Regions from separate parts of the Priestia sp. FSL R5-0597 genome, predicted to be linked through region 2. Evidence: riboswitches for the same ligand, from Rfam matches in the RefSeq annotation. Region 2 holds a riboswitch; each other region holds the start of a gene.

Region 1 (4,867 bases), 1.6 Mb from region 2:
TAAACGTGAATTAAATGTATACTGTCCAATTTTTAACATACTCTTCATCCTCCTCCAACAAATGAAACAACTTCTAATGTATCTCCATCTTTTAAGCATGCATCGCTATGTTCTTCTTTTTGCAAAATATTCTTGTTTAATTCAACAATTACAACTCGCTCATGCAGACTCTGAGCCTGCAGCAAGTGCTCGACCGTTTCAATTTCATCTCCGACAGTGACGGTCTTACCGTTAATAATTAGATTCAATGAACTCCCTCCATTGCTCTCGTTAGCTGAAATGATGTAAAGAATGAATGATTTGGCTTTTTCCCTAACAAAGCATCAGCCATAATTTTTCCAGTTGCAGCGCTTAATAAAATACCGTTTCGGTAGTGGCCAAAAGCCATGTGCAGATTCGCTATTTCAGGGTGCTCTCCTAAATAAGGCCAGCCATCATTCGTTTGTGGACGAAGACCAGCCCATGCTTTTTCAAATGTGGCTTCTTTAATGGCCGGCAGAAGCGCAGAAGCTTTATTCAGCAAAAATTGAATACCTTGTGCAGAAACGGTCTTAGTAAAATCATGCTGCAGCTTAGTTGCCCCGATTACGATTCTTCCACCAGTCTTAGGGACTAAGTAAAAACCTTCATCTAAAAAAATCGTTTTAGAAAGCAGGGGCTTATGACTTTGCAGAGCAATACACTCTCCTTTTACAGGAAACACCTCGCCTAAATGTTCAGAAGAAATAAAGCGTTTAGCCCATGAGCCTGCTGCAATCACTACTTTTTCTCCATAAAAAGAGCCTTTGGACGTCTGTACCCCTTTTACTGTTTCATTTTCCATAATAAGAGAGTGAACGTCACAGTATTCGAATACATCTGCTCCGTGATACAAGGCTCCATGAGCAAGAGCTTGTGTTAACTTAGCCGGAGCTAGCTGGCCGTCTCCCGGTATTGTAATGGCTCCGTATATGTCTGGAGAGAGCCCGGGTTCTAACAAACGCGCTTCTTTTACATCGATCCATCTTACATCTTTGTCCCACCGGTGGTGCTGAGCGGCTTTTTTCTTTAATACGTGTGCATCTTCTTCTGTTACAGCGACTTTTAATAAGCCTTTTTGAATGAGCTCTACGTCGATAGCCGTTTTTTCTTTTAGTTCCTTCACCAGTTCAGGAAACATGCTTCTGCTCTTAATAGCAAGGTCTAAAAGAGGACCTTCTTCATCAATTTCAGCTTGAGCACCTAAAATACCAGCGGCTGCACTTGAAGCTTCACAACCAACTTGATTGCGTTCAAGAATAGCTACTGACGCTCCTTGTTTTGACAAATGATAAGCGATAGAAGAGCTGATTATACCTCCTCCGATTAACAGTACATCATAATGCTGCTTCATTTTCTCCACCTCCAGATGTCCATATATGAGAATATTGTTTAATCGCTTTCAGGGGATCTTGCGCAAGCATGACACCAGACATCACGGCTATACCGTGTGCTCCTGTTTGAAGTACCTCTTTGGCATTTACAGGTGTAATTCCTCCAATGGCAATAACCGGTATCTGCACAGCGTCTACTACTTCTTTTAGTGCCGCTATCCCTCGACTTTTTAATTCTTTTTTTGAATGTGTTGAATAAATATGTCCGTATAAAATGTAGTGAGCACCATCTTTTTCAGCTTCTAAAGCCTCTTCCACAGAGTGAACTGACTTTCCAACAATAAGAGAAGGAAATGCGTCTATAACAAACGAAACGTCTAAACTATGATAGGCAAGCTGTACACCTTTTGCTTTTAAAGCATGCGCTACATCAACTCGGTCATTCACAATAATTTTAGAGCGACAAAATGGTAGGCTTTCTAGTAAACATTGAATCTGCTTTGCTGTTTTCTTTTTTTCTCTAATATGAATGGCGCCCGCAAAAGGCGCGATAGCCGTTAAAATTTTTTGAAGCTCTTCGATTGGCTGCTTATCTGTTGTAATGACATGAAATTTAGGAATATCCACATGATCGAAACCTTTCCATTCAGAATAAAGAGAAATTTCAATCACTTCATCTTGTGCAGAGGGCTTTATTACATACAAAAAACCACTCTACAACGTAGAGTGGTTAGCATGCATCGTTATGTAAACATGATCGCCACTTCCCTACGCTGGTCCAAACCAGATCAGGTTCAAAGGGTCCGAAATACATCCGTCTCAGCTTCAAAAAGCTCCCCTAGTGATTGCTATTTATTGATTTTGTTTTTGCACTTAAAATTATAACACAACTAGATGTAAATACAATATCTCTTTATGCTCTTACGGCTCTCTTCCTTTTATAGATGTATCTTTTAAGCTTCTTTACTAAGAGGCCCGGCGCACCGAATCATTCTGCTTTTTATATAGTTAGTAATCGGTATAGTCGTCAAATTCTTCTTTGTCTTTTTCCTTTTTCCGATCCCATATAAACAGCAGGAGTAACATAATAAAAGTTAGAATATAAAAACCGTAAAAAATAAATGCCGCCACAACATTTATAAATAAAAATAAAAAACCAATGATCTGACCTGCAACAGCTACAATCAACAAAATGTATTTCCAAACTTCTGCTTTTCTATCCATTCTCTACTTCTCCGTCTTTTTGTTTTTCCCTACTAGAAACGTTCTCTTTACTTATAATAAAAACGTTCCTGCCAGTAAACCGACTGTAAATAAACCAACTGTTCCAAATGCTGAAATCCCCACGTACGCCAACATTTTCCGATAAGATTTTTCCCGAATTAACTGTACGGTTTCCACACTAAACGTTGAAAAAGTGGTAAAGGCTCCAAAAAACCCAATGCCAATCATTAAAAATATTGAATCATCATAAGCATGACTCGGAACCTTTCCATAATAACTACCGTAAAAAAGACCAAGCCCAAACGCACCGAGCAAGTTTACAAACAGCATTGAGACTGGAAAAGGAGGGTTTGAAACTGTTTTTGTAACTTTTAAACCCAAAAGATAACGGCATATTCCTCCAGCTGCCCCGCCAAGTGCCAAGCTCACTATGCTCATTTACTTCACCTCATGTACTTTCACTAAATTTTTCCCTGCCGCTTCACCGCATAGATAGCCTGCTAAAGCAAGAAGGATTCCACCTACTAAAGAGACAATGACATAAATGGCTCCCCAAAATAAATGGTGCTGAGTGAGAGAAATGACGTCTCCTGCAAAGGTTGAATACGTTGTAAAACCGCCGCACACGCCAACTCCTAGTCCAAGCTTTATCCATTCTTTTGGCTTTTTCCACGCAAAAAATCCTGTTAATAGGCCTAGTATGAAGCTTCCTAATAGGTTTTCAATTACCGTTCCTATTGGATAGCCCGTATATAATAAGGAAAGATTTAGCAAATAACGCGCATATGTACCAGCGATAGCACCAAAGGCAATTGAGATTAAGTTTATGGCTTTCATCATATCGCTCCGTTTCATAAATTCTTCTTTAAGTGTACCATAAGGAATTTATTTCTACCTTAACATTTAACTATATGTTTATTGCACCAAAAGTCATGAAAAAATGAAAGAGAAAATCGTCGCATGAAACTTCCTTTTTACTCCTCAAATATCCCTTAAAAATCCACTTAATCCAAATTTTAAAATCTTTCTGTATCCTTATGACAAACCGTGTATAGAAGGTATATTTCCCTTATTTTAAGTCACATTAATCGTATAAGTTTTTTTTGTTGACTTTTGCTGTGTTCTTGTTTAGTATCACAGAGTATCATTTCCTATCAGAATACTAGGGGGTTTAGAAAATGAAGAAATTTGCTGCACTTTTGTCGCTACTATTAGCTTTCACAGTTGTGCTTGCCGCATGCGGTTCTAGCTCAAAAAATGAAGCAAACAATGGAGACAATAAATCTTCACAAGAGGATTTATATAATAAAGTGAAAAAAGATGGTGTATTAACAATTGGAACTGAAGGTACATACCCTCCGTTCACTTTTCATGATGACAAACAAAAGCTAACTGGGTTTGATGTAGAATTGGCTCAAGAAGTAGCTAAACGTCTTGGCGTAAAAGCTGAGTTCAAAGAGACACAGTGGGATGGCATGTTTGCTGGATTAGATGCTAAACGATTTGACATGATTGCTAATGAAGTTGGTATTCGTGAAGATCGTCAAAAGAAATACGATTTCTCTGACCCATACATCCAGTCAGGCGCTGTATTAATTGTTCGTAAAGACGAAAAAGATATCAAATCATTTAAAGATTTAAAAGGAAAAAAATCAGCGCAGTCATTAACAAGTAACTATAAAGACATGGCTCAATCTTATGGTGCAAACATTACGAGTGCTGAAGGTTTTGCTCAAGCAGTAGAACTAATGAGCGCAAACCGTGTTGATGCTACAATTAACGATAAATTATCGTTCCTTGACTATAAGAAAAAGCACCCTAACGCACCTATCAAAATCGCGGATGAAAAATCCGATGGTGCTGCAAGCGGCTTTATGTTTAGAAAAGACAGCGGTAAGTTAGTGGATGAAGTAAACAAAGCATTGAAAGATATGAAAAAAGACGGAACATACGCAAAAATTTCTAAGAAATGGTTTGGCGAAGATGTTTCTCCTAAATAATATTTTTCCTGATGGAGAGCGATTGAATCAATTGATTTCAATCGCTCAGTCATCTCTCTTACCAATGCTAAAGGGAGCTATTCAATATTCTATTCCACTAACATTAATCACGTTTGTACTCGGTATCATTTTAGCTGTCTTAACAGCCTTGGCTCGTTTATCATCTATAAAAGTTTTAAATATAATTGCGCGCATCTATGTATCGATTATTCGAGGTACACCGCTGCTTGTGCAATTATTTATTATTTTCTACGGCTTACCCAATTTAGATATAACAATTGACCCATTTAT
Region 2 (4,867 bases):
TGTGCCTGAACCGTATGGAGTCGCGTTAATTATTGCTCCGTGGAATTATCCGTTTCAATTAGCGCTGTCTCCTTTAGTAGGAGCGATTGCCGCTGGAAACACGGCGATTATAAAGCCTTCTGAATTAACGCCTAGCGTATCTCGGGTTATACAAGAATTACTAGCTGAGGCTTTTGATCCCGCATTTGTGACGGTGATTGAAGGCGCTGTAGACACGACGAGCCTGCTTTTAAAACAGCCCCACGATTATATTTTCTTTACGGGAAGTGTAAATGTAGGGAAAATTATTATGCAAGAAGCAGGGAAGCAGCTTATTCCCGTCACGCTGGAGCTAGGAGGAAAAAGTCCGTGCATTGTACATGAAGATGCAAACCTAGATCTTGCAGCGAAGCGAATTATGTTTGGCAAAGGAATGAATGCAGGCCAAACGTGCGTTGCTCCCGATTATTTGCTCGTGCATAAAAAGGTAAAAGCGCAGCTAGTGGAGAAACTTCGCGAAGCGATTTATCAATTTTACGGTAGTAATCCGCTTGAAAGTGAGCGCTACGGCCGTATTGTCAGTGAGCGCCATTTTATTCGGCTAGTTGAGTTTTTAAAAGACGGAAACGCTATAGTTGGAGGCGGGTATAATAAAAGTACGCTCACAATAGAACCTACGGTGTTAAGTGAAGTAAGCTGGACATCAGACGTTATGCAAGAAGAAATTTTTGGGCCTATTCTTCCTATGATTGAATACGAAACGCTAGACGAAGTTATTCATAAAGTTCAAGAAAAAGCTAAGCCGTTAGCTCTTTACTTGTTTACGGAAAGTGCAAATGTACAAAATGTCATAACGGAGCGTCTTTCATTTGGAGGAGGCTGTATAAATGATACGCTTATGCATATCGCTACGCCATATTTACCCTTTGGCGGAGTTGGAGAAAGCGGTACGGGCCAATATCATGGAAAAGACAGCTTTCAGACATTTTCTCATTTTAAAAGCATGCTGTCTCAAACAACGAAGTTTGATTTGTCATTCCGCTATCCTTCAGAGAAACAAAACTTGAAAATGATTAAAAAATTATTGAAATAAAAAGCCTCCTGATAGGAGGCTTTTTCGTTATTTTGAAAGTGAAAGCTGAGAAAGCGGCCATTTTTCTTGTGTATACGCCATTTCCCAAAATAAATACTCCAGCTCACAGCTTTTGATAAAGTGATCTTTCATACGATTACGTTCTTCTTCAGTCGCTTGTTCGGCGAGTTCATCAAGCTTGTTACAAAACCATTGTGTTGTGCCATTCATTTCTTCATTATTATAAAACTGAATCCATTCATAAAAAGGATGAGAAGGAGATGGATTTACTTGTTCTGTAATGCGCTGGCCAATTTCAACGTACGTCCACGGACATGGAAGAAGCACGGCAATGATTTCCGCTAAGCTGCCTGTATGCGCAACGCTTGTCATATGGTTAATGTAGTGGCTGGCCGTTGGTGAAAGAGCCTCAGTGTGGAGGTCTTCATAGCGTACGCCTGCTACTTCACAAAAATTATTATGAGGGTGTACTTCACTATGTAATACCGTAGAAATGCCGGCATTAAAGGCTTCCATTTCGGTACGCGTGCGGCATTTTGTTAAAGCAGCGCCGTAAATGCGGACAAATGCTGTTAAGTATTCGTAGTCTTGAGAAACGTAGTGAATAAGCGCCTCTTTTGGCACGTCTCCTTCAGCAATTCCTTTAATAAAAGGGTGGTTAAAAATGGCTTCGTAAATATAGTTTGCTTCTTGTCTTAATTGAGATGAAAATGACATCAAAATCCTCCTTTAATATGAGGAAGTCACAAACAAGCACATAAAGGAAATAAAAAACACTCCGTTTATAAACGGAGTGGCAAAGGACAGTACAAAACTGAACATTGCCACTTTCCTACGCTGGTATGAGCCAGATCAGGTTCAAAGGGATCAAGAAAACTTGTCTCAGCCGGTCGGCACCCCTAGTGGACTTCCTATTAGTCTATGTTTAACTTACCATATATTCTGAAAAATAGAAAGCGTTATGGAAAATTGTTCCCTAACGGTTTTTATCTCTTAAAGAGGTAGCTTCTTGAAGCTATTTTTAATCATTTTTGTTTAAAAATGCATATTTTTAGGGAAGAAGAGGTATTAATGAAGGGAAGAGCCGTTTTCGTCTCCGAAACATTCCCATATAAATAGAAGAAAGGAGAGAACAAAATGGCAAAATTTCGTTTGTATGCTGTATTAAATGCAGTAGGCTTGGCTATTACACTTCTTGTGAATTATTTAGCAAATGCGATTCCAATAGGAGGCAAAACAACGGCAGAGGCTTCTGCGCAAGTTCCTACGTTGTTTACACCAGCCGGTTATGCCTTTGCTATCTGGGGCGTTATTTATTTGTTATTAACCATTTGGGTTATACGCCAATTTTTTGCAAGAGAAGATCAAAAAGAAATATATGCACGTATAGGCATTTGGTTTTTTCTAAACTGTTTGTTAAATAGTGCGTGGATCTTTATTTTCCAAAACGATTACTATAAGTTATCCCTTTTAGTTATGCTCTTTATTTTAGGCACATTAATGATTGTATATTCCATTATTCAGCATTCTCGGATGACGACATGGTTTATGCGTCTGCCGATTTCGCTTTATCTTGGATGGATTTCTGTTGCGACTATTGTTAATGTATTTGTCGTATTTCAAGCAAATGGAATACAGCACTTGCTTGGCCTAAATGAATTAGCATGGACGATTATTATGCTGCTGGTAGGGGCTGCGCTGGGCATTATGTTTACATTAAAAAACCGAGACGCTGTTTATCCGCTTGTTTTTATTTGGGCTTATATTGCCATTGCGGTGAAACAAAGTGGAAATCAGCCAATTGTCATTACTGTTATCATCTCGATTGTTTTATTAGCAATTGCTATTATTGTGGGACTGATTAAACGCTATAGACGTTTTTAAAAAGAAGCTCTAGCTTTTGTAAGCTAGAGCTTTTTATGATGCTCTTTTGATTGTAAAAAAGCAGCTGTAAAAGCAATTAAGCTAATTAAAATACCAAAAGGAACAACAATTGGTACGAATGATAAAATAAATGTCATAAGCGTAACCTCCATGTTGCATCGGTGCATAATGAAAAATTCAACTTTTTAAATTGAAGTTCCGCTATTATAGTATGCTAGGCTTTATGTTTGGAGCCTATATGTTTAGAAATAAACGAAAAAGGCAACATACGTTACATATAGTTTATATAGGAGGAGTTAAAATGGAAACATATTTAGTGGCTTACACAGATAAAGACGATATGGAATATAAACAAGTGACGTGCGAGAGTTATGAAGATGCAGAGCGTACGGTTCTTCGTTTAGAGAGAGAAGGGCATATGCATATTGAAGAAATATCAAATCAAGAAGCCTACCGTGGAGACGAATCATCGTACAGAGAATAATTTTTGAATAGAAACATCAAACTCAAAATGAAGAGGCAGCTGCTTCTTCATTTTTTCTATTCTATATAGATATCGTTTTATAGAAAAAAGTAAAACGGGAATGATTTTCTTCTGCATTTATGGTACAGTACTAATCAGGTGAGTTTTGAGTTTAGAAGAGGAGAGAGTAACATTATATGAGTAAAGGAAATCAGTGGTCTTCACGCCTCGGTTTTATTTTAGCATCTGCTGGGGCAGCAATTGGTCTAGGAGCGATATGGAAATTTCCATACGTAACCGGAACCAGTGGCGGTGGAGCATTTTTTGCGTTGTTTATTTTATTTACAATTTTTATGGGATTGCCGCTTCTGTTGGCAGAATTTATCATTGGAAGACATACGGGAAAAGAAGCGATTAGTGCTTATAAGGCAATTGCTCCAAAATCCGCTTGGGTATGGATTGGCAGGCTGGGAGTACTAAGCTGTGTCGTTTTGCTTTCCTTTTACAGCGTCGTTGGCGGCTGGGTGATTTTATATACGATTATGAGTGTAACCGGTATGCTAAGCGGAAAAGAGTACGGCGCGTTGTTCAATGCCGTCATTAGCCAACCTTATGTAGTATTAGGTGCACAGGCGCTGTTTTTATTAATTACAGTGTTTGTTATTTCAAAAGGCGTACAAAAAGGAATAGAGCGTGCTAATAAATACATGATGCCGCTGTTATTTATCTGTTTTATCATTATCGTGGTTCGCTCTTTAACATTAGACGGAGCTATGGACGGAGTAAAGTTCTTTTTAAAACCGGATTTTTCAGCCATTACAGGGTCATCTGTTCTCTATGCGCTCGGTCAGTCGTTTTTCTCGCTTTGCGTAGGATTATCCTGCATGGTGACATATAGCTCTTATTTAGGGAAAAAAGTAAGCTTGACGCGTTCAGCTGGCACCATTGCTATTTTGAACTTGTTTGTTTCGCTGCTTGCAGGCTTGGCTATTTTTCCAGCTGTTTTTTCATTCGGATTAAAGCCAACCGAAGGACCTGGACTTTTGTTTGTGGTCTTGCCAACAGTATTTGAGAAAATGCCGTTTGGCACCGTCTTTTTAGCACTGTTTTTAATTTTATTTCTATTTGCTACGCTTACGTCTGCTTTTTCACTGCTGGAAATTATCGTAGCTGCTTTAACCAAAGACGATCAGACAAAACGAACTCGCTACGCTTCTTTAGCAGGGATTCTTGTGTTTGTAGTAGGTATCCCGTCAGCGCTTTCGTTTGGTGTACTAAAACATGTCTCACTTTTTGGCAGAAGTATATTTGACGTAGCTGACTTTTTTGTGAGCAATTTAATGCTGCCTCTTGGAAGTTTAGCCATTGCAATTTTTGTGACATTTAAAATGAAAAAAGAAGCCGTGTATGAAGAGTTTATTTCAGGAAGTACAAAAGGCGCTAAATTA
Region 3 (4,867 bases), 1.7 Mb from region 2:
TTAAAAATAACAACTACTGCTAAGATCGACCCTAGCTGAATAACAATCTTAAATGTATTAGCTACTGGAGATGAAAATAATTCTTTTGAATTTAACCACAGGTCATCCACAATAATCATATGCCCAGTTGACGAAACGGGAGCAAACTCTGTTAAACCTTCTACAATCCCTAAAATGATTGCTACAATAATTTCCCACATAAAGCTATGTACCTTGCCTTTCTTTCAAATTAATAAGCTTATCGCTTCGTTTTACATGCTCAACTATTTTCCTATTTTGACACTTGCTTTTTTATCATAATTGTTAAAACTATGAAATACAATGTGTATTTGCAAAAAGATAAGAATCTTTAATAATTTGTAATAAAAAGCTTACATGCTACAACCAAAAAACACGATATCAGCTTTTATTTATTTTAAAAAGCAGTCACTATGTTCAGTATAAATTCTGGTCCCTTAGCTAAAAATGAATCATCTAGACTATTTTTCTTTAGTGTGAAAAAATGACTAAATCATTATGTTTTTTCCATCCCCCTTTACTGTCATCTATCATTTTAATCCAATAGGGCTGACTTATACGACATATCCCCTAAGTAATTTGAAACTTTTTTCTCTCTTTTCTCGTATATAGTAGTATCTTTTTTAGGAGGCTTTTTACTATGAATGGAAATGTACGTACAATGAAATGGGTCACTGCTGGGTATGAAGCCTTGCTGGGAATTCCTTTAATTGGCGCGGGGATTGTTATGGGCTTTAGCTATACTCCTCTTTTTATTGGATTTATTCTTCATGCTATCACACTCATTTTAGCTAATAGACGAGGGTTATCTGCTTATGGAAACATACTAGGGCTTGTTACCTCACTGGTTGCTTGGATTCCATTTTTGGGATTTATCATGCATATTATTACAGCTATTGTGATTGCAATCGATGCTGCTAGACAACGCTAATTGTCTAGCTTTTTTTATTTAAGGGTTGATTTTTTACCGAATGATGGTAAACTTAAGCCGTAAATTGAATAATTTGAATGTTATTTCTACTAGGGGTGTCTGATAGCTCAGACTGAGAGAAGAGTGCAATAAAACTCTTTAACCCTTTGAACCTGATTTGGGTTATACCAGCGGAGGGAAGTAGTCTTGAAAAGAATAGTATATGTTTATTCTTTTTTTGCCTATTCCATCGGGTTCTGTCTATCACAGAACCCGATTTTTTTTATGGTTCGGTATAGCTACACTTTATGCGAAACCGGAGGAATATGTAATGTCAAAACAAAATGTATCAGTTTCTATGAAAAAGCCTTTTCCAAACAGTCACAAAGTATATGTCCAAGGATCCAGACAAGACCTTAAAGTACCTATGCGTGAAATTCATCAGTCTCCTACTACAGGGTCTTTTGGTGAAGAAGAAAATAGTCCCGTACGTGTATACGACACGAGCGGTGTTTATACAGATCCCTCTTATGAAATTAATTTACAAAAAGGATTACCGGCTCTGCGCGAAAAGTGGATTGCAGAACGAAACGATGTAGAAACATATCAAGGCCGTACGGTTCAGCCACAGGATAACGGTTATTATGACGGTGATCCAAGAGATCAGTACGATCGCTTTATCACTAAACGTTTACCTTTGCGCGCGAAAAAAAATCAAAATGTAACGCAAATGCACTATGCGAAAAAAGGAATTATCACGCCCGAAATGGAATTTATCGCTATTCGTGAACAGATGAATCCTGAAGTTGTGCGTGAAGAAGTAGCAAGAGGACGTGCAATTATCCCTAATAATATCAATCACCCTGAGAGCGAACCGATGATTATCGGCCGCAAATTCCATGTGAAAATTAATGCTAATATCGGAAATTCAGCTATTCGTTCAGCTATTGAAGATGAAGTAGAAAAAATGACATGGGCAACGCGTTGGGGAGCCGATACAATTATGGATCTATCAACAGGAAAGGATATTCACACAACACGCGAATGGATTATCCGCAACTCGCCTGTTCCTGTAGGGACCGTTCCTATTTACCAAGCGCTTGAAAAAGTAAAAGGCGTAGCAGAAGATCTAACGTGGGAAGCATACCGCGATACATTAATTGAACAAGCAGAACAAGGTGTTGATTACTTTACTATTCACGCAGGTGTTCTTTTACGTTATATTCCTCTGACAGCGAAACGTACGACAGGTATTGTTTCACGCGGAGGATCCATCTTGGCGCAGTGGTGTTTAGCTCATCATGAAGAGAACTTTTTATATACTCGCTTTGAAGAAATCTGTGAAATCTGTAAAGCATACGATATTGCTATTTCGCTTGGCGATGGGCTACGTTCTGGTTCCATTGCAGATGCTAATGATGAGGCACAGTTCGGTGAATTAGAAACGCTTGGTGAATTAACTAAAATTGCTTGGAAACACGATGTTCAAGTTATGATTGAAGGTCCTGGACATGTTCCAATGCATCTCATCAAAGAAAACGTAGATAAACAAATGGAAATATGCCAGGAAGCTCCCTTCTATACTCTTGGACCGCTTACAACCGACATCGCTCCAGGCTATGACCATATTACATCAGGTATTGGTGCTGCAATGATTGGCTGGTTTGGGACAGCTATGCTTTGCTACGTAACGCCAAAAGAACATTTAGGACTCCCGAATAAAGAAGACGTTCGCGAAGGCGTTATCACCTATAAAATTGCTGCGCATGCTGCTGACCTAGCAAAAGGCCATCCAGGAGCACAAAAACGCGATAATGCTCTGTCTAAAGCAAGATTTGAATTTAGATGGAATGATCAATTTAACCTGTCACTAGATCCAGAGCGCGCAAAAGAATATCACGATGAAACACTTCCCGCTGAAGGTGCTAAAACAGCCCATTTCTGTTCAATGTGTGGACCTAAATTCTGTTCGATGCGTATTTCTCAAGATATTCGTAACATGGCTCAAGAAAATGAAAAAGATGTAAACGAAGTAAGAAAAGAAGGAATGAAAGAAAAAGCTAAAGAGTTTGTTAACAGTGGTTCAAATATCTATCAATAATGAAGTAGAACAGCTTAAAAAACAAATTAAGCAGCTTGAAGGAAAGTTATTATTTGTTCAGCAAAATTGTCAGCACATTATCGTTGAATCCTCACATTCTTCCGTAAGACGCTGCATTAAGTGTTTCTATCAACAAGATGCAAAAAGGACTTCGTAAAGAAGTCCTTTCATCTTTTTTTGAAACGTGCTTTCAGCATGTTCTTAATCCAATATAGTATTTTAATAATAACCCAGCCTATAAATGTACCTAGCGTGTTCAAAAAGATATCATCAATATCAAATACTCGTTCCGTTAGCTTGTACTGTAAAATTTCAATCAGAAAACTGATTAAGAAACCCGTCGTAAAGACTTGAATAAAACCGTCAAACCACTTCATAAACAACGGAATAAACATTCCAAGCGGCGCAAACATCACGATATTTCCCAGTATATTTGTCAGAGTGAGCATTATATTACCGCTGTCCCACATCAGACGGATTGTACTAAATAAATCCAAGTTCATTGCTTTTCCGTAAACATGTTCGTTTTCCCGTATGAGAGTAGCATAAATGACCACTGCCGTATACGCAATAAATAGAGTGAACATGACTTTTTTAACAATTGACCTGATGCTTACATTCACTTCAACATCACCTTCTTTGACTCCCAAAACCATTTATTATTATCTATATGTACCCGTCCACTGCTTTCATTCGTAGTGAATGCATTTATATGCTTTTTTATCCTATCACATCAATAAATAAATACAATTCCCTTTTTGTTATTTTGTAAACTAAAATTTTTTCAATTAAAAAAGCCACGCTTTTCGCATGACTTTTGTTAATTAATAACTCCACGATGGATAATTTCCACTTGTACTTTCGGATTAATCGAGATGTTTTTATAGTCCTGTCTCCATTTAAGCCTTTTCCATATACTCGGATGATAAGCAGCTACTTCTCTTCCTATTTCAAGAAAATCACAGTTAGCTTTTTGCAGCTTTTCAACTACTTTTTCAGCTTTCTTTTGTAGAATCTTTTCAATTTCTTTCTGTACGTTTTTTGTTAATGCAGGAGATGACATTTCATTTTTAGTAAATTCATTAATACTTACTTTTATATTTAGCGGTATGATTACTTTTGCTCCGTGCACCGCATCAGGTTTAACGTGCATTTTTGCTTTAGCATCTGACACATCATACGATACTACATACTGTTGATCATGTATGGTAATTTTGTGACTCATAATCATATATTTGTCTTTTTGATTTCCTAATAAAAGAAGCGCCTTAGATTCATCGGAATTTAATGTAATACCTGAAAATTTATCTTCATTAAACAAAGCTGTACCGATTACATCAACGGTCTTATTTTCAGTATTTAATTTCATATAAGGAAGAGCTAGCCCTTTTCCTTCATCAAACAACACGGTACAAAGTGACTGAAGAGTTTCAATTGGCACTAAGGAATTGACTTCAGCCGTATGGACAACTCCGTCTAAATATTCTCCAATTAGCTCTTCTCCTACTTGCTGTAGCTCAACTATCGTACTCGGTTTCCCTTCTACAATGACATACTTAGCCGTTAGAGGACTTTCCGGTGTGCGATATAAGACGTCTGATAATTCTAGTATACCTTCTTTAGCTAATCGATCTTCAAATAAGATTATTCTCTTTTTGGCAGACATAACAATTCCAGAAACCTGCTGGTTGATTTTTGTTCGATCATCTCGAGGTGAATCCCCTGCTACATGATAAGTTTTATTTACTAAAGTCCCTTCTTTAGACGTATATGAGCGGATAGCAATAGTAGAAAGCACCTTATTTCCTTTCTTTTTTTCATAAGCTACCGTAGACAAA

The links. Region 2 has a riboswitch for thiamine pyrophosphate ahead of tenA (thiaminase II). Riboswitches for the same ligand answer to the same signal wherever they lie in the genome.
Region 1: linked by a shared signal. The riboswitch ahead of MKX72_RS02800 (thiamine phosphate synthase) and the one ahead of tenA (thiaminase II) in region 2 are both predicted to bind thiamine pyrophosphate.
Region 3: linked by a shared signal. The riboswitch ahead of thiC (phosphomethylpyrimidine synthase ThiC) and the one ahead of tenA (thiaminase II) in region 2 are both predicted to bind thiamine pyrophosphate.

Annotation. Positions count from the first base shown of each region.
Region 1 covers NZ_JBBOUZ010000001.1:523,560-528,426, reverse strand. Annotated here, with positions in the region: gene MKX72_RS02815 (thiazole synthase) at 1-39, opposite strand, end outside; gene thiS (sulfur carrier protein ThiS) at 45-248, opposite strand; gene thiO (glycine oxidase ThiO) at 245-1,372, opposite strand; gene MKX72_RS02800 (thiamine phosphate synthase) at 1,356-1,979, opposite strand; TPP riboswitch at 2,101-2,202, opposite strand; gene MKX72_RS02795 (hypothetical protein) at 2,361-2,576, opposite strand; gene crcB (fluoride efflux transporter CrcB) at 2,628-3,014, opposite strand; gene MKX72_RS02785 (fluoride efflux transporter FluC) at 3,015-3,413, opposite strand; gene MKX72_RS02780 (amino acid ABC transporter substrate-binding protein) at 3,755-4,576, shown strand; gene MKX72_RS02775 (amino acid ABC transporter permease) at 4,560-4,867, shown strand, end outside.
Region 2 covers NZ_JBBOUZ010000001.1:2,105,034-2,109,900, forward strand. Annotated here, with positions in the region: gene MKX72_RS10720 (aldehyde dehydrogenase) at 1-1,072, shown strand, start outside; gene tenA (thiaminase II) at 1,100-1,789, opposite strand; TPP riboswitch at 1,885-1,983, opposite strand; gene MKX72_RS10730 (TspO/MBR family protein) at 2,210-2,956, shown strand; gene MKX72_RS10735 (hypothetical protein) at 3,258-3,440, shown strand; gene MKX72_RS10740 (sodium-dependent transporter) at 3,617-4,867, shown strand, end outside.
Region 3 covers NZ_JBBOUZ010000001.1:420,732-425,598, reverse strand. Annotated here, with positions in the region: gene MKX72_RS02300 (undecaprenyl-diphosphate phosphatase) at 1-200, opposite strand, end outside; gene MKX72_RS02295 (hypothetical protein) at 659-949, shown strand; TPP riboswitch at 1,031-1,145, shown strand; gene thiC (phosphomethylpyrimidine synthase ThiC) at 1,260-3,029, shown strand; gene MKX72_RS02285 (VanZ family protein) at 3,197-3,652, opposite strand; gene MKX72_RS02280 (Ger(x)C family spore germination protein) at 3,850-4,867, opposite strand, start outside.